3 regions of the Micromonospora sp. WMMD736 genome follow, and region 3 is predicted to be linked to each of the others. Evidence: riboswitches for the same ligand, from Rfam matches in the RefSeq annotation. Region 3 holds a riboswitch; each other region holds the start of a gene.

Region 1 (9,462 bases), 3.9 Mb from region 3:
CCCCCAATTGGACTCACTGCCAAGATGCAAGACTGGATTCGGATAACGGAGCCGTACGAGGCTTTCCAGGGGACCATTTCCGTGGCCGAGGTTGCGGATTGGTACAGCGCTCATGGCGATCGCTTGTTCGATCGCAACATCCGTAAGCCACTAGGTCTCACTCAGGTAAATCAAGGACTCATCGACACTCTGACCGTTGAGCCACACAACTTCTGGTACTTCAACAACGGGATCACCGTCCTCTGCGAAGAGGTGGATCCCGTGTACTTCAGCCGTTCCGCACGGACACCCGTAGAGCTTCGCCTTACCGGCGCCAGCGTGGTCAACGGCGCCCAGACTGTTCACGCGATCCACCGAGCATCTGACAGCAGCATCGAATTCGCCGACGGCTACGTGAGCGTCCGGGTGATCTCCCTGAAGAATTGCCAACCGGGGTTCGCGGACGCTGTCACGACCGCCACGAACACCCAGAACAGAGTCGAGCGACGTGACTTCGTCGCCTTGGATCCGGTGCAGACGACGATAAAGGAGGACTTCACGCTATCGCTGCAAAAGACATACGTCGTCAAGCGCGGGGAACTGGAGCCACCACCGGACAGTGGCTGCTCGGTGGTCAGCGCGGCCATCGCACTTGCCTGCGCCCACAGAAACCCCGAGCTTGCAATCCGCGCCAAGCGCGGCACCGATCTGCTGTGGGAGGATGGCCCGCAGGGCGCGTACCAACTCCTGTTCAACTCTCAAGATCCGCCGTCGGCATACCAGGTGTGGCGCTCAGTCCTCGTGCTGCGTGCGATTGATGACGCGCTCAGCCGGACGGCGAAGGATCGCCAAGCACGGGCGGAAGCGATTGCGGAGCGCGGCAATCGGCTGATCGCGCATTTCGTCTTCCAGCACCTTGACGTCGATGGCATCGACGACCCCGACGCCGACTGGGATGCCGTGCTGGGACAGATACCAGAGGCGGTCGAGCGTGCCACAGCGTGGCTGATCCACCATCTGGACTCCGAGTACGGGCAGGCTTCCATCGTGGCGAGCACCTTGGCCAACACCGTTCGCTGCCGAACCCTGGCGAGGCTCGTGCTGGCGGACCTGCAAGGCGGTAACCCAGTGCCGACCCTCCTGGACGACTACCGTCCCACACGACGGGCTCCGAAGCAGCGTAGGCCGAATGCCGTCCCCACGCTCATCGACGCTGGGCGATTGGCTGACGGAACACCGCTGCAATACCACACCCGAACTCGACCCGAGCGAGAGGCAATGGCCGAATGGTTGGCCGAGGACCCCCGCCGGAGCGCCGCAACATGGGTCAACCAGCGAGTACGACCGGTCCTCTGGGCCGTTGATGGGAAATACTACTCGCCGACCGCGCTCGTGCAGCGGATGTGGCAGTTGGCTGGTTGGAGCACTGCACCGGTCTCGGTCCAGGGACCTTCTCGTTGGTTCGTCGAAGGTGAAGGTTCGCTGTGGAAGCTTGCGCAGGAGACCCTGGCAGCATCCGAGGACGACATTGACGAGAACGAGGACGGGAACGGGAACGGGAACGGGAACGGGGGAGAACGTGAGTTCTAGCTCTTGCTTTCTCACCACAGCAGGTGTCGAAACCACAGCACCGGCCGTCAACCGGATTCGGGAGGCCTGATCCTGATGGCAATTCACCACGAGTCTGCGTTCGGTGATGGGATCGTCGCCGCTCTCCTCGCCAACGGTTGGACGGAGGGCGACAAGGCTGACTACCGCCCCGAGCTCGGCCTCGACACCGGCCAGCTCTTCACCTTCATCGGAGCGACCCAGGCCGAGGATTGGGAAGAACTGGTAACTCGTTACGGCGGGGACCCAACCGAAGCCCAGCGAGGGTTCGCCAAGCGGCTCGACCAGGCAATTGCCACCGACGGGCTGCTCGACGTGCTCCGGAAGGGGTTCAAGGACCACGGGGTGCGAATCCGGCTCGCTTACTTCAAGCCGTCCTTCGTGGAGTCTGAGGCGATCCTAGCCGACTACCGCCAGAACCGACTCACCGTGGTCCGGGAGTTGGCGTACGCGACCAAGCAGGCCGACCGGGGCCACCGGCTCGACCTGACCCTCTTCCTCAACGGCATCCCGGTCGCCACTGCCGAGCTGAAGAACCCGATCACCGGCTCCGGGGTGGAGCACGCCAAGGAGCAGTACCGGACCGACCGCGACCCCACCGAGCTGATCTTCTCCCGCCGGGTGGTCGCGAACTTCGCCGTCGATCCCGACCTGGTCTTCGTTACCACCCAACTGCGGGGGGCGCAGACCCGATTCCTGCCCTTCAACACCGGCAGCGAGGGTCCGGGGCGTCCCGGCGGCAAGGGCAACCCGCCGGCCACCGAGTACGGGAAGTACGCCACGTCCTACCTGTGGGATGAGATCTGGCAGCGGGACAACTGGCTCGACCTGCTGGAACGCTTCGTCCACCTGCATCAGGAGAAGGTTGCGGGTGGACGTACCCGAAAGACCTTGGTCTTCCCGCGCTATCACCAGTGGCATGCGGTAAAGCAGCTGACCGCGCACGCAGCCCGGCACGGTGCCGGGCACAACTACCTGCTGATGGCGTCGGCCGGCTCCGGCAAGTCGAACGCCATCGCCTGGCTCGCCCACCGGCTTTCGTCGCTGCACACCTTGAGCGACCAGGACGCGCTCGACCCGGACGCGCTTGCGGCCGGCGTCAAGCCGGGCAGCGCGGTCTTCGACAAGGTCATCATCATCACCGACCGGCGGAACCTGGACTCTCAGCTCCGGGACACGGTCGGCAGCTTCGAGCAGACCGCCGGGCTCGTCGTGAAGATTGACGAGAAGCACGGCGCAAAGTCCGAGCAGCTTGCCAAGGCGCTCTCCCAGGAGACTGGCAAGATCGTCACTGTCACCCTGGCCACGTTCCCGGCCCTGAAGGATTACCTCCAGCGCAATCCGGCCGAGATCCGCGGTAGCCGTTTCGCGATCATCGTCGATGAGGCGCACTCCTCGCAGGCGGGTGAGGCGGCCACCGATGTGCGGCGGGTGCTACGCGACCTCGGCCTGGACGCCGACTCCGACGACGCGGGCGCGACCAGCGCCGTCGGGCCGCGCACCACCGAGGAAAAGCTGGCGGCGAGCGTCCGCAAGCGGCAGCGCAGCTCGAACCTCTCCTACTTTGCCTTCACCGCCACGCCGAAGCACAAGACCTTGGAGCTCTTTGGCACCCTCGGCGAGGACGGCAAGTACCACCCGTTCCACGTCTATTCCATGCGGCAGGCGATCGAGGAGGGCTTCATCCTCGACCCGCTGCGCAACTACGTCACCTACGACACCTACTGGAAGCTGGTCAACGCGAACCCGGACGAGCGGGAAGTCGACTCGTCCAAGGCGAACAAGGAACTCGCCCGGTACGCGCTGACCCACGACTCCACCGTCGCCCAGCACGCGCAGATCATCGTCGAGCACTTCCGGGCACACACCGCCGGACGGCTCGGTGGCCGGGCCAAGGCGATGGTCGTCACCGGATCCCGGCTGAGCGCCGTACAGATGTCCCGGGCCATCAAGCGGTACCTCGCCGACCGCGACTACCCCGACCCGGGCGTCCTGGTGGCTTTCTCAAACTCCCTCATCTACGAGGGCGAGGAGACCAGTGAGGTCAAGGAAAACGGCGGACTGGCGGAGCTTGCATTGCCAAAGGTGTTCGCGTACACCCGGGCCGACGACAAGACCGCCCGCGCCGGCACCGCCGCCGGCCAGCGCGAATACCGCATTCTGGTGGTCGCGGAGAAGTATCAGACCGGCTTCGACCAACCGCTGCTGACCACGATGTACGTCAACAAGAAGCTTCACGGTGTCTCTGCCGTGCAGACGCTGTCCCGGCTCAACCGCACCGCCGACCGCAAGAGCCAGGGCGACCTGGCGGTGCTGGACTTCGTCAACGACGCCGAGGAGATCAAGGAGGCATTCCGGCCGTATTTCGAAGAGGCCGAGACCCTCCCCTCGGACCCCAACCTGCTCTACACCGCGCAGAGCCGGGTGATGTCCGCGCAGCTACTGGTCGAGGCGGAGATGCAGGAGTTCGTCGAGGCGTACCTGGCGGCCGAGGAGCAGGCCGCCGGTAACGGGGCGAAGTGGGAAAAGCTGCACGCCGAGCTCTACCGGCACCTCCAGCCCGCCGTCGACCGCTTCGACGTGCTACTCAATCACGAGGACGAATCGGACTGGGAGGCTGCTGAGACGTTCCGCGGCGACCTCACCGACTACGTCCGCAAGTACGGCTTCCTCGCACAGATCGTCCCCTACGCCGACCCGGAGCTGGAACGGCTCTACCTCTACGGCCGACATCTGCTCAACCGGCTGGGTCGGCGGGGCGACGGGGGCGTTGACGTCGGCGAGGTCGACCTCAGTCACCTGCGGGTGGAGAAGACCGGCGAGCACGACGTCAGCCTCAACCCGGAGGGCGCCGCTGAGATGAAGGGGTTCGGCGACGGCTCCGGCGGGGCGAAGGAACCGGAGAAGTCCCTGCTCTCCGAGCTGGTCGACCGGTTCAACGAGCGGTTCGGCACCAGCTTCACCGACGATGACGTGGTCAAGCCGTTGAACGAGGCGATGGCCGACCCGAAGGTCCGCCAGGCCGCAGTCGCCAACGACGAGGAGAACTTCGGCCACGTCTTCGGGCCGGTCTTCGAGGAGAAGATGATGGACCACTTCGAGACCGCCGCCGACCTCGGTCGCCGCTACTTTGGTCCGGAGACCGACTTCCGTAGCTCGCTCAACCGCAGCGCCCGCAGCGCCGCCTGGCGACTGATCCGCCGGCAGGAGGGGGTCGTCGACGACGAGGCGGCCTGACCCACTGATGCCGTCGCGGCGCCAACGTGACACGCCGCGGCGGCATCCCTGGACGGTGATCGGTTCGACCGCAACACTGACCATCTGGCTGGGACAGTCGCAGGGGTGGGGGCAACGTGCGGGCAGAGCCGATCGGCGGTCGATACGAGCGGGTCGAGGAAATCGGCTCCGGCGGCATGGGGCACGTCTGGCGCGGCTACGACAGCGTCCTCGACCGTGAGGTCGCCATCAAGCTGATCCGCGTCGAGGCCGTGCAAACCCCGCAGCAGGCGGAAGAGTTCGCCAAGCGATTCCGCCGCGAGGCCCGCGTCACCGCACGCATCCAACACCACGGCGTGCCCCAGGTGTACGACGCGGTCCTCGATCGCTCATACGACCGGCTCTACCTGGTGATGGAGTTCGTTCGCGGCACCGCCCTGCGGGCCTTCATCGACCCACAGCATCCGCTGCCGGTTACCTGGGCAGCCGCTATCGCCGCGCAGATCTGCACCGTCCTCTCCCACGCCCACGCCATCCCCGTCGTGCACCGCGACCTCAAACCCGACAACGTCCTGGTCACGGCGGATGGGGCGATCAAGCTCCTCGACTTCGGCATCGCCGCCATCCTGCGCACCGACGTCACCCGCCTCACCGCAACCGGCAGCGCCCTCGGCACTCACCACTACATGCCGCCCGAGCAGATCCAGAACGCACAGGTCACGCCGCAGAGCGACCTGTACGCCCTGGGCTGCGTCCTGCACGAACTCCTCGCCGGGCAGCGGGTCTTCGCCGGCGGCAGCGACTTCAAACTGTGGCACCAGCACGTCACCGAGCCGCCACCACCGCTACGGACGCTCCGACACGACGTACCTGCAGCGATCGAGGAGCTGGTCCTCGATCTGCTGGCCAAGGCCCCCGAGGACCGGCCGGCGGACGCCTACGACGTCTACGAGCGGCTGCTGCCTTTCCTGCCCCTGCCTGGATCGGCACCGCCCGCCTCCGAGCACGCGAGCAGCACGATGCCCGACCCGACGCTGGTGTACCGCCGACCCAACGCGCCCCGGCACCGGCCGGCACCCGACCCCGTGGTCCCGGCGCCTCGCAGCGGCACGTCGGGCGCCGATCCGGCGGCGATCCTGAAGACCGAGGTTCGAGACGCGATCAAGGCTGCCGTTACCCAATCCGACGAGCTGCTGGACGACGAGCGGTTCGCCCAAGCCGCGGATGTGCTCGAGAGCGTCATCGGCCCCGCCAGCGACGCGCTCGGTGCTGAGAGTCCCCGCGTACTGGGCCTGCGATCACGGCGAGCCGCCATCCTCATCATCGGCGGGGACTTCCGGCGCGCGCTGCCGGAGTTCGACGCCCTCGCCGCCGCGTACACCCGTACCGCTGGCCCCACCAGCGAGGACGCGTTGGAATGCCTGCGGCAGGCAGCGCACTGCCGGGCGGAACTCGGCCAGGCCACCACAGCCCTGCGCCAGTTCCGGCAGGTGCTGACGCACGTGCGCGCCGCCTCCGGCGACGTCTCCCCCACGGCTCTCGACCTACGTTTCAACATCGGCATACTGCTGGTCTCCGAAGACAAGGCCGCCGAGGCCGCAGACGAGCTGCAACCGCTGCACGACGACCTCTGCGTTGTCTACGGCCCAGACCATGAACTGACCCGGGAGGTCGCCGACCTGCTTGCCCGGCTCCGACTCGCCGCCGACGGATAGTTCCGCCACCAGCGTGGGCTCAAGTCTCCCCCGCGGAGTTGCTCCCGGCCTCGATGATCTCTATGCTTCCTGGGCGTCAAGAGTGGTCAGCGTCAAGCCTCCCGGCTTGCTGACCCGGCAACCGCGCCACCCGCGCACGGTGCCTCCGGGGGAAGACCAGGCCGACCGCAAGCTGCGGTACGGCAAGAGCGGGTGCCTCATGGCACCGGAGAGCGAGTTCACCGTGCCGTTCGACGAGCTGGACCTGGCCGCCTTCGCGGTCTGCCTGACCTGCGGGCACCTCCGCGACGGTGCCCCGCGCGAACAGCGGTGCCGCTGCCAGCCCCGTACGCCGGAGTGGGAGCAGCAGTGGCAGGGCCAGGACATTCCCGGTGACCTCGACCTGTGTGTGTTGTGCGTCCGGGACACGGTGACCACCCGAACCCGGTGGTCGTGGCTGGCCTGCGAGACCTGCCGACACGTCTCGCAGGTCGTCGGAGAACGGTACGGCCACCGCGCCGCACTGCCGCTGGGCCGACACTCGATCATGAACGGCGACGTGGTCCAACCGCAGACGGCCACGACCACCGAGGTCGCCGCCTCGCTGATGGCCTCCGCACGGCGTGGTAACGAGCTGCGCGAGTGGCAGCAGGTGGAGTTCGACCGGCTCGCCGAGCCACTACGCCTGACTGCTTCGAGCGTGCCGCTGGCCGAGTGGCAACGGCACTCGCCGCTGTCGCTTGGGGCAAGCGTCGACGCTTTCGACCGCTACGGCGTCCTGCCCGTGCCCAACGACCTCAGCGGCCTCCGGCAGGCCCAGACCGAATTCCTGTCCACCGCTCGTTGATCGCCAGTCCAGCCGGCTGCTGTTGGGTACCCGACATCGCCAACAGCGGCCGCGCCGGACATCGTCCATCCTCGGTCCGGTGATGACGGGCAGCTCGAATGCCGCGGCGTTCGATAGCATCCGGCCATGATGGACAGTGGCGGGCAGCGACGTCGGCGCCTGGTGGTCGAAGCATGACCATCATTAGTGGTTGGCCGGCGCTGACCGTGGCAATGAGCGACAGAGCCTCGCCAGCGAGGTTGTTCATTCAGAAGCGGTTCGGCCGCTGGCAGGACCTGCAGGCACGGTATCGGGAATCCGTGGGCTCCCTTGTCGTGCCTGGGAGCCAGGCGAACCCTGGCACCATCGGCTCAGCCTTCGACTGGATGGTGCGCTTCATGGTGCATCCCAGACCGGATCTGCGCTTGGCACTGCTCGGCGCGCGCATTCCCCCACTCCGGCACGCGGTCCACGAACTGGCGCGCACGCTGAATTACTCCCGAAGCGGCGACAGCGTGGGGACCTCCCGGTTCACCGGGCCGGCCGCAGGCAGCGAAGCCGACCATCAACTCGTTGCCCGGGCCTGCTGGGCGCTGGCGCTCCTCACCGACCTGTACCGGGCCGGTCCCACACCCGGATCCCCGTTGATGGCCCTGGCCCCAAGGTCCATCACCGCTGAGAAGCTACTTGATCTCGCTCCACCTGCGGCTCTCGACGAGCTCCAGGCATTGCGCGCCTTCGCCGAGCGGAGCCTCCTGCCGTCCCTGTCGGCGCGGCATGGTGCTTGGACCCTCGGGCCGACCTTCGCCGGATCATCGCTGATGAACGCCGACGCCGACCTGATCGCCGCAGGCCTGCTGCTCGAACTCAAGACGGGCCTCGGCAGCAAGCGCCGCGACGGGACGCGGCGGTCATCATTGGAAGCGCCGACCATCATGCAGCTGCTCGGCTACGTACTGCTGGACTTTCCTGACGAGTTCGCCATCGAAGCCGTCGGCGTTTACAACGCCCGCTACGCACACCTGACGACGTGGCACCTACCGGAACTCCTGGCCGAGTTGGCGGGCCGGCCCGTCGACCTGATTGAAGAACGTGTCGCCTTCCATCAGCTGCTCGCCACGGGCGATCACGCTAGTCCTCGCGTCGGAGACCATCTATGTAGCCCTGGATGAGGGCGGACGCGTCGCGGAAGTCGAGGTCGAAGAACTCGCGATCCTTGCGCACCCGGTAAGGCGCCAATCGATCGTGCAGCTCAGCCTCTACTGACGGAGCGTCCGCGACCACCCATAAAGCGCGCACGCCATACGGGATAACGACGCCGGTCGCCCGGTTGATCTCCCTCACCCGCTCCTCGACGGTCCGCTCGGTGTAGCCAATCTTGAGCATCCGGGGCAGCTCGCGAGTCGACAGCATGTAGATGTAGCCAGCTCCTCGCGGTTCAAGCAGCTGTTCCCCGACGAATCCGGCCAGATGGACCTGCACGTCCGCGTCAGTCAGTAGCGTGAGCTGCTTCGCAGCGGTGACATCGTCGCCATCCCTGATTGCGGTGCGTAGGCGACCGAGCGCATCACCAGCTTGTAGGCAGCGCTTACGCCCGGGGCGGCCCAGCTGTTGCCACACGGTGAACCAGTCCCACTGGTCCTGCTTGTGACAGCGCGAGTAGAGCCCCTTGACTTCCGACAGGGCCTCCAGCAGTGACGGGCTGGACTCAATCGGGCCGTTCTGCAGGTAGCTCAGCACGGCCGCTACCGACCGACGTCGTTTCTGCTGGACCTCGGGCTTGACGGGGGCCATCCCGAAGCCCCACTTCTGCACGACCTGCACGCGATGGTCTCGAACTGGAGATGCCACGACCGCCTCCTCCTCCCGTAGCTTCATGCGCCGTCGGATGCGGCGATCCCGGCCACCTCAGCAGCGGCCGGAATGAGCGGGAAGAGTATCCAACACGACTCGCTGGCCGCCGAGCCGGAGCCCGTGCGGAAGGCCGCCCGCTTGCGAAGGAACACGCGACTACAGGCCGGGAGAGCGGAGCGGGCAAGATGACCCTCTGCGTGGTCTCCGGCCCTACTCGCGAGGAGACTCGGGCGGTCGCCCACGTGCTGGCCCGCGTCCGGCCCGCCGGGCCGGAAGTGGGTGACA
Region 2 (9,462 bases), 2.7 Mb from region 3:
GGTCAGGTGCCAGACCAGCCAGCCGATCGAGTTGGCGCCCTCGGCGGGCGCCCAGCGCAGCTGCTCCGGCGTGAGGCCGTCGACCGCCGTGCGGACGAGGTCGGGCTGCCGGTCGTACGTCTCGGTCAACAGGTCACTCACGTCCACGGGTACGCCTCCTGGTGGGTCTTGGAGCACCGTACCGCCGGCCACCGACAGCCGAACCCCGGCCGCTAACGTGATCACGTGGTCGCGGCGCTGGAGCTGTATCTGGACCCGGACGCCACGCGGCGCATCCGGGTGCTGTGGGACGCCCTGGAGGCCGAGGGTGTGCAGAGCATGCGCTCGCTGCTCCAGCAGCGCCACCGCCCGCACGTGTCCCTCGCGGTGGCGCCCCGGTTCGACCCCGAGCAGGTCGCCGAGGCGCTGCGCGGAACAGTCGTGGCGGCTCCGCTGCGCCTCGACTTCCAGCACGCCGGGCAGTTCGTCGGCCGGGTGCTGTGGCTCGGTGCGACGCCGACGACGGAACTGCTGGCGCACCACCGGTTGGTGCACGGCCGGCTCGCCGCCGCCGGCATCGGGCTGGTCGAGCACTACCAGCCGGGGCGCTGGGTGCCGCACTGCACGCTCTCCATGCGGGTGCCGAACACGCTGATGGCCGCCGCGGTACGCCGCTGCCTGGAGGTGCTGCCGCTGACGGCGACCGTGGTCGGCGCGGCGCTCACCGACCACGCCCGCGATATCGCCCACCCGCTGCCCTAGGCGGTCCGCCGGTCCCTCAGGGGAGGGTGTGGTGGCCCGCCTTGATCACCTGGTCGTACTCGCTGCGTCGGGCGTCGTAGGCGGGCTCCAGAAACGCCTCCGAGTCGGGTCCCACCGGCAGCCGCAGGGGCGGCGCGTCCATCTGCCCGAGCCGCCAGACCACATCGGCGAAGAGCTCGGGGGAGTTGATCTCCACTTTCGTGTTCATGCCCTGTAGCGCGCCGAGCATGCCCTCGCTGACCGCCAGGTAGTCCGGAATACGGCTCTCCGGCATCGCCAGATTGGCGCTGTAGTCGGTGGCGAAGCCGCCCGGTTGCAGGATGGTCACCTTCACCCCGAGGTGCCCGGCCTCGGCGGCCAGCGACTCGGCCGCCCCCTCCAGCGCGAACTTGCTCGCCGTGTACGCGGCGAGCCCCGGGAAGGGCACCGCGCCGGAGACCGAGCTGACGAAGACGGCGTGCCCGCCGCGCTGCGCCCGCCACACCGGCAGCACCGCGCGGGTGAGCCGCCACGGCCCGAAGACGTTGGTGTCGAACTGCGCGGCGATCTCCGCGTCGGACACCTCCTCGAAGGTGCCGAACTGTCCGTAGGCCGCGTTGTTGACCAGGACGTCGATGCCGCCGAAGGCGTCCACCGCCCGCTCGACCGCTGCCGCGCACTGTTCCGGGTTCCGTACGTCGAGGGCGACGGCCAGCACGTTGTCCGGATGCCGAGCCACCAAGCCGTCCAGGGTGTGCGGTCGCCGGGCCGTCGCCACCACCTGCTCACCCTCGGCCGCGAGCCGGGCCGCCAGAGCACGGCCGAGTCCACTCGAACACCCCGTGATCAACCAACGCTTTGTCATGGCCCTCGATCCATCTATCCAGTGCGTCACTTGGCGATTGCAGAGTGTCAGAGGTGGGCGGGCCGGTGAAGGGCATCGACCGTCGCCAAACTGATTCGTCAGATATTCGCCAGAGCGCTGTCGGGGCGAGTTGTCCGGTTTGGCGGGCGTCAGTCGGGAAACCGAAAACAGGGGGTGCGGACCCGGCCCGACGTGGGATGGTTCGACGTGGATGCCGTACCGGTGGCGGCCCGCGTACGCGGGCCGCCCGGCCGGGCGCGCGGGGCACACCGCGTCGCCCGCGGCGGCTTCGACGAGGAGAGGCAGGGCCCATGCAGGCTCAGCGCAGGCCACCGCGGAACGAGCGGAGCCAGACCAAGCACGACCGCACCGGCGGTGGCATGACCGGTGCCGCCACCCCGCTGACCATCTGGGCCGCCGCCGTGCTGCTCGGTCGCATCGGTGCCGGCGACGACGACCTCGAGGACGAGCGGCACATCCTGCGCGGCATCGAGTGAGCGTCGCTCACAGCCAGCCGCGACGCTTGAAGACGAGGTAGAGGGTGCCGCAGACCAGCAGCATGAGCAGGAGCGCGAACAGGTAGCCGAAGCGCCAGTTCAACTCGGGCATGTGCACGAAGTTCATCCCGTACACCGTGCCGATCAGGGTGGGGGCGAACAGGATCGCGGCCCACGAGGAGACCTTCTTCAGCTCCTCGTTCTGCGCGTAGCTGGCCGCCGTCAGGCTGCGCATCTCCTCGTTCTGCTGCTGCGACACCAGGGTGGCGTTGACGGTGAGGATGTTCTGCAGCAGGTGTCGGAACCCGTCCACCCGCTCCACCACCTGGGTGAGGTGGTCGGTGACGTCACGCAGGTAGCGGCGCAGTTCCTCGTCGGCGCCGTAGCTGCCGGCGCCGGCCGCCAGGGAGTCGAGCATGCCGAGCAGTGGGCGGGCGGCCCGCTGGAACTCGATGACCTCCCGGCTGAGCCCGTAGATGCGCCGGCTGGCGTTCGGGTCACCACCGAACACCTGGGTCTCGATCTCGTCGATGTCGTTCTCCAACCCGGCGACCACCGGCGCGTACCCGTCGACGACCTGGTCCAGGATCGCGTACAGCACCGCCTCGGGACCCCGGGCGAGCATCGGCGCGTCGGCCTCCATGCGGCGTCGTACCGCGGCCAGGTCGGGCGCCTCTCCGTGCCGGACGGTGACCACGAAACCCGGCCCGATGAACAGGTGCAGCTCGGAGAACTCCACCTCCTCCCGCAGGTCGTCGTAGCGGGCGGCACGCAGGACCACGAAGAGCGTGTCGCCGTACCGTTCCAGCTTCGGCCGCTGGTGGGCGTTGATCGCGTCCTCCACCGCCAGGTCGTGCAGCCGGAACTCGCGCGCCAGCGAGGAGATCTGGTCGATGTCGGGCCGGTACAGCCCGATCCAGGCCATCGCGTGGTCCTGCGTCTGAAGGCAGGCGTACGTCTCGGCGAGCCCGACCGGTGAGGCGAACCGGTGTCCCCGGATGTAGACGGCACTGTCGACCAGACGGCCGGCGGACGAGTTGCCCGGCTGCGCCGGCGGGACGGGCCCGACCCGCGCCTCGTGCTCGTCGAGCTGACGGCCGAAGCCGTCGCCCCGGCGGAAGCGGCGGCCACCAACCACGAGCCCGCTCCCCTCCCGGCACTGCCCGGCCCGGGGTTCGGGACGGGGGCCCTGCTTCCCCGGTGCTCCCGACCCGAAACCCGGGGCCGGGTCGCTGCTCCCGGCGGACGGGTTCCGCACACCGCCGGACGGACGTCGACCACACGGCGGATACTCGCGGTGACCATGGGCGGGACGGGGGTGACGCCGGTGGAGGTGAACAGACGTGCCGGCCGGCGGACCGACCGGTTACGACGCTGGCTGCTCGCCGACGGGTCGCGCCAGCCCACGCCGCAGGGCCTGCACGCCCACCCACAGGAGGACCGGCACCACCCGTGGTGGCGGGTGATGTGCCTGACCGGCGTGGACTACTTCTCCACGCTGGGCTACCAGCCGGGCATCGCGGCGCTGGCCGCCGGAGCGCTCTCGCCGGTGGCGACCCTGGTGCTGGTGCTGGTGACGCTGCTGGGCGCGCTGCCGGTCTACCGGCGGGTGGCGGTGGAGAGCCCGCACGGCGAGGGCTCGATCGCGATGCTCGTACGCCTGCTCAGCTACTGGCCCGGCAAGCTGTTCGTGCTGGTGCTGCTGGGCTTCGCGGCCACCGACTTCATCATCACCATCACCCTGTCCGCAGCCGACGCGACCGCCCACATCGACGAGAACCCGTTCCTGCCCAGCGGCCTCAAGGGACACGAGGTGGCGGTGACGTTGCTGCTGGTGGCCCTGCTCGGCGCGGTGTTCCTCAAGGGTTTCGGCGAGGCCATCGGGATCGCCGTCGTGCTGGTGGCGGTCTACCTGACGCTGAACGCGGTGGTGATCGGCGACGCGCTGTGGCGGGTGGTCAGCCACCCGAGCGCGGTCGGAGACTGGACGAACGCCCTGACCACCGGACACGGCGATCCGCTGCTGGTGGTCGGGCTGTCCCTGCTCGTGTTCCCGAAGCTGGCGCTGGGCCTGTCCGGCTTCGAGACCGGGGTGGCGGTGATGCCGCACATCCGGGGGGACCGTCAGGACTCGGAGGACCGGCCGTTGGGCCGCATCCGAGGCGCGCGACGATTGCTCACCACCGCCGCCGCGACGATGAGCGTCTTCCTGATCACCAGCAGCGTGACCACCACCGTGCTGATCCCGCCCGAGGCCTTCCAGCCGGGTGGGGCCGCCAACGGCCGGGCGTTGGCCTACCTGGCCCACCAGCATCTCGGCGAGGTTTTCGGCACCGTCTACGACCTCTCCACCATCGCGATCCTCTGGTTCGCGGGGGCGTCCGCGATGGCCGGGCTGCTCAACCTCGTACCCCGGTATCTGCCCCGCTACGGCATGGCGCCGACGTGGGCCCGCGCGGTCCGGCCGCTGGTCCTGGTCTTCACCGGCGTGGCGTTCCTGATCACGATCATCTTCTCCGCCAGCGTCGACGCGCAGGGCGGCGCGTACGCGACCGGGGTCCTGGTGTTGATCACCTCGGCGGCGACGGCCGTGACCCTCGCGGCGCGGCGACGGCGGCAGCGCGGACGCACGGTCGCGTTCGGTGCCATCGCGGTGGCGTTCGTCTACACCACGGTGGCGAACGTGGCGGAGCGGCCCGACGGTGTGAAGATCGCCGGCTGTTTCATCGGCGCGATGATCGTGGTCTCGGCGCTGTCGCGGGTGGCGCGGGCGTTCGAGCTGCGGGTCGACCACGTCCAGCTGGACGAGTTGGCGACCGCGATGATCGACGAGCGCTCCGGACGCCGGATCCGTCTGGTCGCGCACGAGCCGGAGCGGCGCGACCTCGCGGAGTACCGCGACAAGCTGGCCCAGACCATGGCGGACAACGACTTTCCCGACGACAGCGACGTGATCTTCGTAGAGGTCCGGGTCACCGATCCGTCGGATTTCGAGACGGAGTTGCTGGTACGCGGCAGCGTGGCGCACGACCGTTTCCCGGTGCTCAGCCTGGCCAGCTCCGCGGTGCCCAGCGCGCTGGCCGCGCTGCTGCTGGAGATCCGCGACCGCAGCGCGCGCCGCCCGCACATCTACTTCGAGTGGACCGAGGGCGGCCCGGCTCGCAACGTGCTGCGGTACCTGGCGTTCGGGCAGGGCGAGATCGCCTCGGTGACCCGGGAGATCCTGCGTCGTCAGGAGCCGGACCGGACGCGCCGACCCCACGTCCACGCCGGTTGACCAGCTCGCCGCGCGCGGGTCGGGGCTGGTGAGCGTGGTCATATCGGCTGGACGGACGACCGGTGGGCGCTGCTAGCCTCGGCGCAGGTCATGAGCGCCAGCGCGAAGCCCCGGCTCGCTGGCCGGCAACCCTCCTCCGCGGTGGGGTGCCCCGGGTGAAGACCAGGCACCGGCGGGACGTCGGTGCAAGCGTGGCCTGGCACCCAGGTCAGCACCAAGACCCGGGAGACCGCATGCACATCCTCAGCCCCACGCCACCGGCAAGCCGGCGTACGCCGGCCCTGACCCGGCGTCGCCACGTGGACCTGATGCGAATGCGCAGCGCGGCGTGTACCGCCGCCTGAAGCGCTGAGCCCCCCTCCCCGCCCCACCCCACCCTCCCGACCCTTCTTCGCGTTGATCATGAAGTTGTTGCCCGCTCGACCGGCGTGTCGTGGCAATAACTTCATGATCAACGGGGTCGACGTCACCCTTTTGGAGAATTTTGTGCGTAGTTCTGTTGGTTTGAGGATTTTTGCGGCCGCTGCTGTGGTTGTTGGTGGGTTGAGCGCCTGCGGCGGTAGCGGCGGCGGCGGGTCGGCTGGCGATGCGGGGAATCCGTACGGTCTGGCGCAGGCGGGTGTGCTGCGGGCCGGGACGCTGACGGACGCCCCGCCCAATGTGTACCTCAAGGACGGCAAGTTCACCGGCTTCGACAACGACCTGCTGACCGCCGTGGCCGGCAAGCTCGGCCTGAAGGTCGAGTTCGTCGGCACCGACTTCTCCGCGCTCCTGTCCCAGGTCAACAACCACAAGTTCGACGTCGGCAGCTCCTCGATCACCGTCACCGAGGCGCGCAAGAAGACCGTCGACTTCGGCAACGGGTACGACTTCGGCTACTTCGGACTGGACGTGCCGGCCGGCTCGCCGATCAAGGATTTCGACCAGCTCACCGGCAAGCGTGTCGTGGTGGTGCAGGGCACCGTCCAGGACGACTACGCCACCGGCAAGCAGCTCGACCCGGTCCGCGTACCCGACTACAACGGCGCGATCAACCAGCTCAAGGCGGGCACGGCCGACGCCTGGATCGCCCCGGCCGAGATCGGCGAGAAGTCCGCCGCCGACAGCAACGGCAAGATCACCGTGGCGGCCAAGCAGCTCAGTCCGGCACCGACCGCGTACGCCGTCGCCAAGGGCAGCGACAAGCTGCGCGAGGCGCTGAACAAGGCCCTCGACGAGGTCATCGCCGACGGCACGTGGAACCGGTTGCAGGCCCAGTACTACCCGGGCCGGCCGATCCCGGCCGACTTCACGCCGGGCAGCGGCACGGTCGCGGCGCCGTCGGCGTCCGCGTCGGCCGCGTCCTGACCCGGTGACGAGCGAGCAGGGCGGTAGGAGAGGCGAACGATGGATCCGTTGAGCACCCTGTGGGAGACGTTCTTCGACGTCGACGCGATGCGCGAGGCGCTGCCCGAGATGCTGACCGTCGGGCTGCCCAACACGCTGATCCTGGCGGTCTCCGCCGCCCTGCTCGGCACGGTGCTGGGTCTGCTGCTGGCCGTGGCCGGGATCTCCCGCAGCCGGTGGCTACGCTGGCCGGCGCGCGTCTACACCGACGTGTTCCGGGGGCTGCCGGCCGCGGCGACGATCCTGTTGATCGGCGTCGGGTTGGCGCCGCTGGGCATGCAGGTGTGGGGGCCGGACCCGTACCCGCTGGGCATCCTCGCGCTGTCGCTGATCGCCGCCGCGTACATCGGGGAGATCTTCCGCGCCGGCATCCAGTCGGTGGAGGCCGCCCAGCTGGAGGGTGCTCGGGCCCTCGGCTTCTCCTGGACCGACGCGATGCGGCTGGTGATCATCCCGCAGGGCATCCGGCGGGTGCTGCCCGCCTGGGTCAACCAGCTCATCGCGTTGATCAAGGACTCCAGCCTGGTGTACTTCCTCGGCCTGGTGGCCAGCCAGCGCGAGCTGTTCCGCATCGGGCAGGACTACGCGGCCACCACCGGGAACGAGTCCGCGCTGCTGCTGGCCGGACTGTTCTACCTGGCGCTGACCGTCCCACTGACACACCTCGTCAACTGGATCGACCGGCGGCTGCGCGACGGCCGGAACCCCGTCGCGCCGGACGAGGACGACGAGCCCACGCTGACCCCGGCCACGGAAGGAGACCGGCGATGACCACCGCCACCACCACCTCGGTCAGCCTGCGGGCACACGACATCCACCTGGCCTTCGGCGCGAACCGCGTACTGCGCGGCGTCGACCTGGACGTGCCCCGGGGCGCGACGGCGTGCGTGATCGGACCGTCCGGCTCGGGCAAGTCGACCCTGCTGCGGACGCTCAACCGCCTCATCGAACCCGACCGTGGCGACGTGCTGCTGGACGGACGCAGCGTGCTACGGGACGACCCGGACGCGCTGCGCCAGCGGGTCGGCATGGTGTTTCAGCAGTTCAACCTCTTCCCGCACATGAGCGTGCTGCGCAACATCACGCTGGCGCTGCGCCGGCTGCGGGGGCTCGGCCCGGACGAGGCGGCCCAGGTCGCCCGCGCGCAGCTGGAGCTGGTGGGGCTCGCCGGCAAGGCCGACGCCCGGCCCGCGCAGCTCTCCGGCGGTCAGCAGCAGCGGGTGGCGATCGCCCGGGCGCTGGCGCTGCGACCCGAGGTGATGCTCTTCGACGAGGCCACCTCGGCGCTCGACCCGGAGCTGGTCAAGGGGGTCCTCGGAGTGATGGCCGACCTGTCCGCCGCCGGGATGACCATGGTGGTGGTCACCCACGAGATGGGCTTCGCCCGGCAGGTCGCCGACACGGTGGCCTTCATGGACCGGGGCGTGGTGCTGGAAGCCGGCCCACCGGAGCGGATCTTCGAGGGGGCCGACCATCCCCGACTGCGTCGCTTCCTGGCCCAGGTGCTCTGAGGGGCCCAGTGCTCCGAGGGCGGCGCTCAGCCCGCCTGGATGCTCAGGTGCGCGGCGAACGCCTTCAGGTCGCCGAGCAGTTCCAGGATGGCGTTGCGGTAGGCCACCGACGCCCACAGGTGCAGCTCCTCGTCGTCCAGCCCGCCGAACGCGTGTGACAGGGCCTTGCGGCGACGCCGGTCGAGCACCTTGTGCGGGCGCGCGAGCAGGTCCCCCTCGCGCCGCAACGCCTGGAGGTAGGCGGCCACCGCCTCCTGGTAGTGCCGCCCGGCGACCCGTTCCAGCAGGGTGAACTCGAAGACGTTCAACGCCGCCTCGGAATCCCAGTACGCGCTGTCGCGCACCGGCGGGCTCGCCACGTGCCGACCCATGGCGTGCCGGGCCTCGTAGAGCAGCAGCACACCCCGGCCGGTGGTGCTCAGCGGCCGGCGCGGCGTCGGCAGCCGCAGCGTCCGTACCGGCGCGGCGGCGGTCAGGTCCACCGCGCCGGCGTACGTCGGCATGCGCTGCGTCGTCGACGCCGGCTCGGGCAGCAGGCAGGCCAGCTCCTGGTAGGGCACCGGGCCACCGGAGGGCAGGGCGCGTACGGTCGCCTCGTGCAGCTCGCCGAGCGACCGGTCGTCCGGGGCACGCCCCGGCGGCAGCGTGAGCACGAGACCGTTGGCGCCGGGCACGGGCACGCCCAGCACGCAGGAGTTGCGCAGGAACGCCCAGGTCGCCGCCGCTTCGCGGATGCCACTCGCCACGGCCTGCGCGTCCGCGCGCCAGTCCTGCGCGATCCGTAGCCGCCGGGCCAGGTCGGCGGCCGCCGCGCCCTCGTGCGGATACAGCTCCCGTACGGCCCGGGGCAGCGACCCGGGGCGCAGCGCCAACGGGTCACCGGTGCGAGGGGGCACGGCGTGCCTCGGGCAGTCGGCGTCGGAGTGCGGGTCACCGTCGACCGCGTGGCAGTCGCCCAGCCAGCTCGCCCCGGGTGGCCCCGCCGGACGGGCGAACGCCAGGTGGGGCAACCGGCCGGTCCGCAGGACCGTCTCGTACTGCGGCCGGGCGCGACCGGCGCGCAGCACGTCCAGTGGCAGCACGGGGGCGAGGGTCACCACCGCGGCGAGGACGACGCAGTGTGGGCAGGCGTCGCGGACGCGATAGCGGCGGAGGTGGTCGACGCCGGGCTGTTCCCACTGGACGCCGACGACTGCGCCCTCCTGC
Region 3 (9,462 bases):
CGCCGCGCACCTGCCCCGGCCCAGCGTGTCCGGGCTGCCCGACGCCGCCGGTGCGGAGCTGCTCGGGCTCGTCGAGGCGCTCGGTGGTCGTACCCTCGGGCTCTTCTCCTCCCGACGGGCCGCGACGCAGGCGGCGGAGCTGCTGCGCGCGCGGACCGACCTGCCGGTGTTGTTGCAGGGCGAGGAGGCGCTGCCGCTGCTGGTCCGCCGGTTCCGTGAGGAGCGGTCGAGCTGCCTCTTCGGAGTGATGTCGCTCTGGCAGGGGGTGGACGTGCCCGGCGACGCCTGCCAGCTCGTGGTCATCGACCGGCTGCCCTTCCCCCGGCCCGACGAGCCGCTGGCGGCGGCCCGCGCGGCCGCCGTGGACGCGGGCGGCGGCTCCGGCTTCGCGGCGGTCAGCGTGCCGATCGCCGCGGTACGGCTGGCGCAGGGCGTGGGCCGGCTGATCCGGGCCACCGGCGACAAGGGGGTCGTCGCGGTGCTCGACTCGCGCCTGGAAACGGCCCGGGGCTACGGCCCGTTCCTACGCCGGTCCCTCCCCCCGTTCTGGTACACGACCCGCCCCGAGGTAGCCCGAGGCGCCCTGGAACGCCTAGCCAAGACCTAACCCACCCCAGCACCCCCGCGCCCGCGCCCGCGCCCGCGCCGATCTTGCAGTTTCGGTTGCCGACTTGGGCGGTTCGGCACCATTTGTCGCCACCGAAAGTGCAAGATCGCGGGATCAGGAGCGGGGGCGGGGGCCGGGGGCCGGGGTGGGGGTGGGAGGGTCAGGGGGCTTGGGAGGCTACTACCACGGCGTCGGGTGGGGTGTCGGGGACCGTGCGGGCGGCCAGTCGGCGTACCGCGGTGTTCAGCACCGCGATCAGTGGCACGGAGACCAACGCGCCGGTGATGCCCGCGAGCACCACGCCGGCCGCGATCCCGATGATCACCGCGAGCGGGTGGATGGCCACCGCCCGACCCATGATGAGGGGCTGGAGCACGTGCCCCTCGACCTGCTGCACACCGATCACCGCGCCCAGGATGATCAGCGCCGTGACCGGGCCGCTGTCGACGAGTGCCACCAACACGGCGACACCGCCGGAGAGCGCCGCGCCGACGATCGGGATGAACGCGCCGAGGAACACCAGGGCGGCCAGCGGGAAGGCGAACGGCACGTCGAAGATGACCAGGAAGATGCCGATGCCGACGGCGTCGATGAAGGCCACGAGCACGGTCGCGCGGACGTACGCGACGAGGGTCTGCCAGGCGGCCCGCCCGGCGTCGTCGACCTTCCAGCGGGCGGCCACCGGCAGCAGCCGGACGAGGAACCGCCAGATCCGGTTGCCGTCACGCAGGAAGAAGAACGTCGCGAACAGCACCAGCAGCGTGCCGGTCAGCACCTCCGCCAGCGTCGCCGCGGTGCTCAGCGCGCCGCTGGTGAACTTCGAGGTGTTGTCGTTGATCCAGCCCTGCGCCTCGTCGATGTAGCGGTCGAGCTGCGTGTCGGACAGGTGCAACGGACCCGTCTTCAGCCAGTTCTGAATCTGCCGCACGCCCTGCGACGACTTTTCGCTCAGCTCCGGCACACCCTGGATGAACTCGTTGACCACCAGGGTCAGCGTGCCGATGACGGCCGCCAGGCCGCCGACCAGCACCACGGCCGTCGCCATCGAACGGGGCAGCCGGGCCCGCAGCAGCCACCCCACGGCCGGGGCGAGCAGGGCCGAGAGCAGCAACGCGATGGCCAACGGGATGATCACGATCCGGACCGTGCCGACGATCCGGAGCAACGCCCAGGCCACCACGCCGATCACGATCAACCGCCAGCACCAGGCGGCGGCGATCCGCAGGCCGTGTGGCACGTCGGCGTCGTCCCGGCTGGACGTCGAGGTGTGCAGGTCCACCGGCGGCTCCGCGCCGACGACCGTGGCCTTCGCCGGGGCGGCGGGACCGGGGACGGCCGGCGAGGCGATTCCAGGCGACTCCGGGGCGTCGCTCGGCGTCTCCTGGGCGGCGCGAACCGACTGCTGTCCTGACTGGTAGGCGCGGCGCAGCCGCCCGCGTACCCGCTCGAAGCGGCTCAAGCGCACCTCCTGGCGAAAGAATCGTCCGCCCACGGCGACAGGTCGGACAGCATACGTCCGTTCCCGACACGGTAGGGCAGTTCCGCCACACAATGCCCGCACGACCATGGGCGTAACCACCGGCGGCCGGTCACCTGCGACACGGTAGCGTCTGCCCCGTGACCGCCGACCAGGATCTCGACTCCGGCCTGCCGATCCGCCTGCTGCACGACCGCGTGCTGGTGCGGATGGAGGGCAGCGAGGGCGAGCGTCGTTCCACCGCTGGCATCGTCATCCCGGCGACCGCAGCGGTCGGCAAGCGCCTCGCGTGGGCCACCGCCGTGGGTGTGGGGCCGAACGTCCGCGCCATCGTCTCCGGCGACCGGGTGCTCTTCGACCCCGACGACCGCTCCGAGGTCGAGTTGCACGGCCGCGGGTACGTGCTGCTGCGCGAGCGCGACGTGCACGCCGTCGCCGCCGAACGGGTGGAGAACGACTCCACCGGCCTCTACCTGTAGACCTCCCCGGGCCCGGCCGCGCCGTTTGTCGGACCGTACGACGGGAAGCCAGCCGGCGACCGTGGCCCTGGGGAGGGACGATGCCGGTATTCGTAAAGAAACTGCTGACCTGGGGCAGCGTCGCTTTTCTGATCTACTTCATGGCGTTCCGGCCGGACGGCGCGGCGCAGATGTTCAAGGCGATCGGCGCGGCGTTGGTCGCCATGGCCCAAGGACTCGGCGACTTCCTCACCACCCTGATGACCTGACCCCGTCGGCCGCGCCGGTAACGCCCGCCGCGCTCAGGCGTTACCGGGCGGCCACGGCGCGGCGGGGCGCAGACCCTGCCAGCCGGCCGGCGGATAGCCGACCGAGGGCGGCGGCGCGAGCACCACCGGGATGGGCACCACCGGCTCGTCGGGCGCGGACACCGATCGCTGCGTGCCGTCGGGAAAGCGCAGGTGGTACTGGCTGCCGTCCCAGACACCGGCCGGGGCCTGCGGGTCACGGCCCACGAAGTACGACCGGTACGCGGTGATCGCCTCCAGGAGCTGCCGCTCCTCGACGGCGGTCCGGTCCCGGTCGGCCGGCTTACGGTCCAGACCACGCAGCGACCCGTCGCGCAGCAGGGCCAGCCGGGTCGCCGCGAGCTGGTAACCGCGCATCGCCCGCACCCCGGCATCGCCCGCGACCCGCCGTGCCCAGGTCCGGGCGGCGTGCCGACGACCCAGGCTGCTGAGGGCGGCCACCTCGGGCGGGCTCAACCAGCCGGCGCGTACGTAGTCCGGCAGCGTCCGCTCGGTGAGCCGCCCCTCCCAGGCGCGCAGCCACACGGCCAGCCCGACGGTGCCGAAGAAGACCGGCACCATCAGGCCCAGGAAGCCGTACAGCATGATCACCGCCTCGCCGGTGGCCTGGGTGAGCGTGGGCAGCAGGTTCCACGTGCCGTGCAGCATCATCGCGAGCAGCAGGCCGGCGATCGGGGCCAGCACCCGCACCCGCCGGTCGGCGCTCCGGGAGGCCACGCCGAGCCCCAGACCGGTCATCGAGGTGAAGAGGGGATGGGCGAACCCGAACAGCAGGATCCGCACGATGAAGATGGCGATCACCTGCTGGGTGCCGGTCGCCGGGCCGTACCGGTCGGCGCCGGCCGCGTAGCCGTACCCGCCCAGGTAGAGGATGTTCTCCACCATGGCGAAACCGACCGCGGAGAGCCCGCAGTAGACCAGGCCGTCGGTGATCCCGGACCACTCCCGCCGCCGGAACAGCAGCAGCAGGATCGGGCCGAGCGCCTTGGTCAACTCCTCGATGAACGGCGCCACCAGCACGGCGGTGAGCGCCTCCGGCAGCCCCCAGTCGGCGAACCGCCCGGCGGCGAACTCGTTCACGTTCAGCGAGGCGGCGGTGGAGACGAACGCACCCCAGGCGAAGCAGAAGATCAGGTATTTCAGGGGTTCCGGTTCGTACCGGTCGAGCCAGAGGAAGCAGGCGACCAGCACCGGCACCGGCAGGATCGCGGCGCCCACCCCGATGAGCAGCGCGTTGAGCCCCAGCGACTGACCGAGCGTGATGACCATGAAGACCGCGCACGCGGCGATGAGCAGCACCACCGCGGCCAGCACCACGAACCGCAGCCAGCCGAAGCGGCGCGGCGGGATCCCGGGTGACCCGCCGACGGGCGGGGCCGCCGGCGGGTGCGGCGGCGACGGCAGGGGGGCACCGGGCGGGGTGTCGGCCATGCGGTCAGCGTAGCCATCCCCCGCCGGCTGGTCCGGCCGCATCCACAGCCGCTATGCTGCCCGCAGGTCACGAGCGCCAGCGTCAAGCCCCGGCTTGCTGGCCGGCAACCCTCGTCGAGTTCGCGGTGGGGTGCCCCGGGTGATGACCGGGCCCAGCCCGATCGGCGTGCTGGGCAAGCGCGGACCCCGTCCCGACAGCACACCCGGGGTCCCTGACCCCGGAGGTTCCGGCGTGTCCGTCACCCTCGTACCCTCGCTGCCCAGCCTGCCCGCCGTCGCGTCGCCGCGGTCGGCGGCGCTCGACGTGCTGGGCGTACCCGGCGAGATCAACCTCGACTACGCGGCCACCGCGCCGTGCGCGCGGGCCGCGGCCGACGCGGTCACCGAACTGCTGCCCTGGTACGCCAGCGTGCACCGGGGCGCCGGAGCGCTGTCGCGGCGCTGCACGCTGGCGTACGAGCGGGCCCGGCAGACGATCGGGGACTTCTTCGGCGCGAGCGCGGACGATCACGTGGTCTTCACCCGCAACACCACGGACGCGCTCAACCTACTGGCCCGCTCGTTGCCGGTCGGCACGACGGTGGTGACCTTCGCCGGTGAGCACCACGCGAACCTGCTGCCCTGGCCGCGCGGCTCGGTACGCCTGCCGGTGCCCGCCAACCCGGCCGGGGCGGTACGCGCTCTCGCCGCCGCACTGACCGAACTGCGCCGCGACAGCAACCCCGCGCTGCCGGTGCTGGTCGCGGTGACCGGGGCGAGCAACGTGACCGGTGAGCTGTGGCCGGTCGCCGAGCTGGCCCGGGTGGCCCACCGGCACGGCGCCCGGATCGTCCTCGACGCGGCGCAGCTCGCCCCGCACGCCCCGGTCGACAAGCACGCGCTCGACGTGGACTACCTGGCCGTCTCGGGCCACAAGCTGTACGCCCCGTTCGGCGCGGGTGTGCTCGTCGGCCGGGCGGACTGGCTGGACGCCGCCCCGCCCTACCTGGCCGGCGGCGGGGCGACCAGCCACGTCGGGCCGGCCACCCACGACGTGACCTGGGCGACCGGCCCGGCCCGACACGAGGGCGGCACCCCCAACCTGCTCGGCGCGGTGGCGTTGGCGGCGGTGTGCGCGGCGTTGACCGACGCCGACCGGGTCGCGCTCGCTGCCCGCGAGGAGGCGTTGCTGGCCCGGCTACGCGCCGGACTCGCGGCCCTGCCGCACGTGGTGGAGTTGCGGACCTTCGGTCCGGACGCGCCCCGGGTCGGCATCGTGTCGTTCGTGGTCGCCGGTCAGGACTCGGCCACGGTGGCCGCCCGGCTCGCCGCCGAGCACCACATCGGCGTACGGGACGGGTTGTTCTGCGCCCACCCGCTGGCCCGGCGGCTGCTCGACGAGGCCGCCACGCGTACCGGCCGGAAGGACCTTCCGCCGACCGCGCTGCGTGCCAGCATCGGTCTGGGCAGCACCGCCGCCCAGGTCGACCGGCTGCTCACGGCGCTCGCCGGGTTGGCCTGAGCCCCGCGTTCAGCCGACCGGCGGGGCGGTGGGTGGCTTCGGCGCGTCGCCCGGCTCGGCGGGTTCACCCACCGGCCGCTCCTGGTCCCCGAAGGAGGTGCGGATGCAGCGGTTCGCCTCCTCCTGTTCGATGCCGGAGGCCACCAGCAGGTCGCTGGCCGTGGTACGGATCTGGGCGACCACGACGCTGCCGGAGAAGCCGACGCCGGCCCCGTACGCGCGGCCGGCCTCGCTGACGGCCCGCAGCGACCGCTCCCGCGCCTTCTGTGGCTCCTCCCCCGCCGCGAACTCGTGTTTGAGCAGCCGGACCGACTCGGCGAGGTGGCCGATCGCGTCCGGCATGGTGTCGGGCACCGGCTCGTCGTCCTCGATCAGGGTGACGGACCGGCGGATCAGCGTGCCGGAGTTGCGCATCGCGCGGTCGATCGGGTCGGCGGCCTCCGCGTAGTGGACGAGTTCGTCGCGGCGGTGCCAACGGGCCGGTGACAGGGTGGCCGTCTCCTTCGCGCCCTCGATCGCCTCGGTCAGGGTGGCCAGCTCGTTCTTGTTGTCCCGCAGCCGTTCCAGCGCCCGCTGGATGGTGGCGCGGTCCCGGCCGCGTAACCCGTCGGCGGTGGCGTCGAGCTGCGCCGCGAGCAGGTCCAACGCGGGCCGGGCGGCCCGGTTGATCACCCGGAGCGGGTTCAGCGGCAGCAGCACCGCCGTGACCAGCAACGCGACGCCGCCGCCCAGGAACGCGTCGACGAAGCGGGGGATCTCCAGGTTCTGGGTGGACGGGCTCAGCGTCACGATCAGCACCGCCGTGGCCGCCGCCTGGATGACGATGGCCACGCTGGCCCCGGCGAAGATGGTGAGCAGGATCGCCACCGTGACCACCAGCCCGAGCTGCCAGGCGCCGGTGCCGAGGAAGTAGATCAGCAGATCGCCGACGGCCACCCCGACGCCCACCCCGACGATCAGCTCCACGGTCCGGCGGAACCGCTGGCCCACCGAGGCGGCCAGGGTGCCGACCGCGGAGATCGGCGCGAAGACCGGTTGCGGGTTGCCGAGCACCTTGTGGGAGACGAGGTACGCCAGGCCGGCCGCCAAGCCGGCCTGGACCGCCAGCCCACCGGCCATCCGCACCCGGTGCAGCCGGTCGTGCAGGGTGGCCCGGCCGCGGTGCTTGAGCTGCTCGGTGGCCTCGGCGATGCGCGCCCCGTCGACGTCCACCAGTCCGTCGCGCAGTGGCGCACGCCGCACCACCGGAGGTCTCTTGTCCCGGGCCGCCGCCATGGGCGCGACTACCCGTGGCAGACCCGCTGAATCCTCCCGCAGGCGTTCGGTGTGCGCGGATGCGGCAGACTCGGGCGGTGGCCGATCTGCTGGAGCGGTGGCGGGCGGCGGCGCACGGCGCCGGCGCACGACCGGACGAGCACGCGACCGTGACCGGTGAGCGGCTGCTCGCCCGCTGGCGGGAGCCGCACCGGCACTACCACACCGTCACCCACCTGACCGCCGTACTCGACGTGGTGGACCGCCATGCCGGGCTGGCCGAGCGGCCCGACCTGGTCCGGTTGGCGGCCTGGTGCCACGACGCGGTCTACGACCCCCGGGCCGCCGGTGAAGCCAACGAACGGGACAGCGCGGAACTGGCCGGGAACCTGCTCACCGGGCTCGGGGTGCCGGAGCCCGCGGTGACCGAGGTCCGCCGACTGGTCCTGCTCACGGCCGGGCACCGGGTGTCGGCGGAGGACTCCGACGGCGCGCTGCTCTGCGACGCCGACCTCGCCGTGCTGGCGGCCCCGCCGGCCGTCTACGACCGCTACGCGGCGGCCGTCCGACGGGAGTACGCGCACGTGCCCGACCCGGCCTTCCGCAGCGGCCGGGCCGGCGTCCTCACCGGGCTGCTGGAGCTGCCCGCGCTGTTCCGGCTGCCGCCGCTGGCGCAGCGGTGGGAGGTGCCGGCCCGCGACAATCTCCGTCGTGAGCTGGCCACTCTCACCGGGTCGGCGAATCGTTGAGGTGCTTCGGGCGGCGCAGACCGGCGTCGCGCAGCAGCCGGACCAGTTCCCGGCTCGGCACCACCCGCGCGCCGAGCCACACCGCCGCCGCGAAGCGATCGGCCGGGATGTCGTAGTGGTCCCGGTCGAAGCCGCGTCGGGGTGCGCCCAACGTCTCGGCGAAGGCGTGCAACTCGGCGTAGGAGACGTCGCTGATCAGGTGCGACCAGAGCCGACCGCGCCACGGCCAGGCAGGCCGGTCCAGGTAGAGCATGTCGCCAAAGCTAACCCGCGTTGATGACCGCTGACACACGGCTTAGCCTCGGCGGCATGGCCCCCACCGGACTCCTCGACGACCTGCGCGCCGCCCTGGGCGAGAACGCCGTGCTCACCGACCCGGACCTGCTGCGCGTGCACCAGCGCGACGAGGCCGACCTCTGCGCTGCCGGCGTACCCCTCGTGGTGACCCGTCCCCGGACGACCGAGCAGGTGGTCGCGGTGGTCCGGGCGGCGGCCCGGCACGGCGTACCGGTCGTGCCGCAGGGCGCGCGGACCGGGCTGGCCGGCGCGGCGAACGCGGTGGACGGTTCGGTGGTGCTCAGCACCGTCGCGATGGACGAGATCCGGGAGATCGACCCGGTGAGCCGGATCGCGGTAGTCCAGCCGGGCGTGGTCAACGCCGCGCTGGCGCAGGCGGTCGCCAAGCAGGGACTCTGGTACCCGCCGGATCCCGGCTCCTGGGAGTCGTCGACGATCGGCGGCAACGTGGCCACCAATGCGGGCGGCATGTGCTGCGTGAAGTACGGCGTGACCACCGAGTACGTGCTGGGCCTGGAGGTGGTGCTCGCCTCCGGTGAGGTGCTGCGCACCGGCCGGCGTACCGCGAAGGGGGTGGCGGGCTACGACCTGACGCGGCTCTTCGTCGGCTCGGAGGGCACCCTCGGCGTGATCACCGAGGTGACGGTGGCGCTGCGGCCCGCACCGGCCGACTCGTTGACCCTGGTGGCGGTCTTCGGATCCACCGCGGCGGCGGGTGCGGCGGTGGCCCAGATCGCCGCGCGGGGCCTCACCCCCAGCCTGTTGGAGTTGCTGGACCAGACCCACCTGCGGGCGATCGAGGCGTACCGGCCGATGGGTCTGCGGACCGACGCCCAGGCCCTGCTGCTGGCCGCCGCCGACACCGGTGACCGGGCGGCCGACGACCTGGCCGCCGTGGCGCAGGTGTGCGAGACGGCCGGCGCCGAGGAGGTCTACGCGGCCACCGACGCGCTGGAGGCGGCGGCGTTGTTGCAGGCCCGCCGGCTGGCCCATCCGGCGATGGAGAAGTTCGCGGCCGACACCCACCCCGGTGGAAGCGGCGGCCTGGTTATCGACGACGTCGCGGTGCCGCGCGGTGCGCTCGCCGCGCTGCTCGACGGGGTAGCCCGGATCGCGGCGGAGTGCGAGGTGCCGATCGGCGTGGTGGGGCACGCCGGGGACGGCAACATGCATCCGAACATCGTCGTCGACCGGGCCGACCCGGCGAGCGTGGAGCGAGGTCGGCGGGCGTTCGACGAGATCATGCGCCTCGGCCTGGACCTGGGCGGCACCTGCACCGGTGAGCACGGCGTGGGCCTGCTCAAGCGGGACTGGTTGGCGCGGGAGATCGGCCCGGTCGGCGTCCGGGTGCACCAGGCGATCAAGTCGGCGCTGGACCCG

The links. A riboswitch is a leader RNA that binds a small molecule or an ion and turns the genes downstream of it on or off. The one in region 3 is predicted to bind S-adenosylmethionine.
Region 1: it holds a riboswitch for S-adenosylmethionine, as region 3 does, so the genes downstream of both, ACN269_RS00335 (hypothetical protein) here and ACN269_RS17430 (aminotransferase class V-fold PLP-dependent enzyme) in region 3, are expected to answer to the same signal.
Region 2: it holds a riboswitch for S-adenosylmethionine, as region 3 does, so the genes downstream of both, ACN269_RS29870 (ABC transporter substrate-binding protein) here and ACN269_RS17430 (aminotransferase class V-fold PLP-dependent enzyme) in region 3, are expected to answer to the same signal.

The regions. Positions count from the first base shown of each region.
Region 1 is NZ_JBMHMI010000001.1:60,097-69,558, reverse strand. It holds gene ACN269_RS00350 (AIPR family protein) at 1-1,569, shown strand, start outside; gene ACN269_RS00345 (type I restriction endonuclease subunit R) at 1,645-4,824, shown strand; gene ACN269_RS00340 (protein kinase domain-containing protein) at 4,941-6,518, shown strand; SAM riboswitch class IV at 6,593-6,713, shown strand; gene ACN269_RS00335 (hypothetical protein) at 6,718-7,344, shown strand; gene ACN269_RS00330 (hypothetical protein) at 7,518-8,495, shown strand; gene ACN269_RS00325 (GIY-YIG nuclease family protein) at 8,455-9,201, opposite strand.
Region 2 is NZ_JBMHMI010000001.1:6,569,129-6,578,590, reverse strand. It holds gene ACN269_RS29900 (mycothiol transferase) at 1-147, opposite strand, end outside; gene ACN269_RS29895 (2'-5' RNA ligase family protein) at 226-741, shown strand; gene ACN269_RS29890 (SDR family oxidoreductase) at 758-1,585, opposite strand; gene ACN269_RS29885 (hypothetical protein) at 1,897-2,082, shown strand; gene corA (magnesium/cobalt transporter CorA) at 2,090-3,220, opposite strand; gene ACN269_RS29875 (amino acid transporter) at 3,410-5,359, shown strand; SAM riboswitch class IV at 5,446-5,557, shown strand; gene ACN269_RS29870 (ABC transporter substrate-binding protein) at 5,981-6,706, shown strand; gene ACN269_RS29865 (amino acid ABC transporter permease) at 6,746-7,516, shown strand; gene ACN269_RS29860 (amino acid ABC transporter ATP-binding protein) at 7,513-8,256, shown strand; gene ACN269_RS29855 (hypothetical protein) at 8,283-9,462, opposite strand, start outside.
Region 3 is NZ_JBMHMI010000001.1:3,911,323-3,920,784, forward strand. It holds gene ACN269_RS17405 (ATP-dependent DNA helicase) at 1-607, shown strand, start outside; gene ACN269_RS17410 (AI-2E family transporter) at 768-2,066, opposite strand; gene ACN269_RS17415 (GroES family chaperonin) at 2,225-2,563, shown strand; gene ACN269_RS17420 (hypothetical protein) at 2,644-2,811, shown strand; gene ACN269_RS17425 (PrsW family intramembrane metalloprotease) at 2,845-4,323, opposite strand; SAM riboswitch class IV at 4,347-4,467, shown strand; gene ACN269_RS17430 (aminotransferase class V-fold PLP-dependent enzyme) at 4,547-5,782, shown strand; gene ACN269_RS17435 (FUSC family protein) at 5,792-7,057, opposite strand; gene ACN269_RS17440 (metal-dependent phosphohydrolase) at 7,135-7,785, shown strand; gene ACN269_RS17445 (DUF4031 domain-containing protein) at 7,763-8,038, opposite strand; gene ACN269_RS17450 (FAD-binding oxidoreductase) at 8,095-9,462, shown strand, end outside.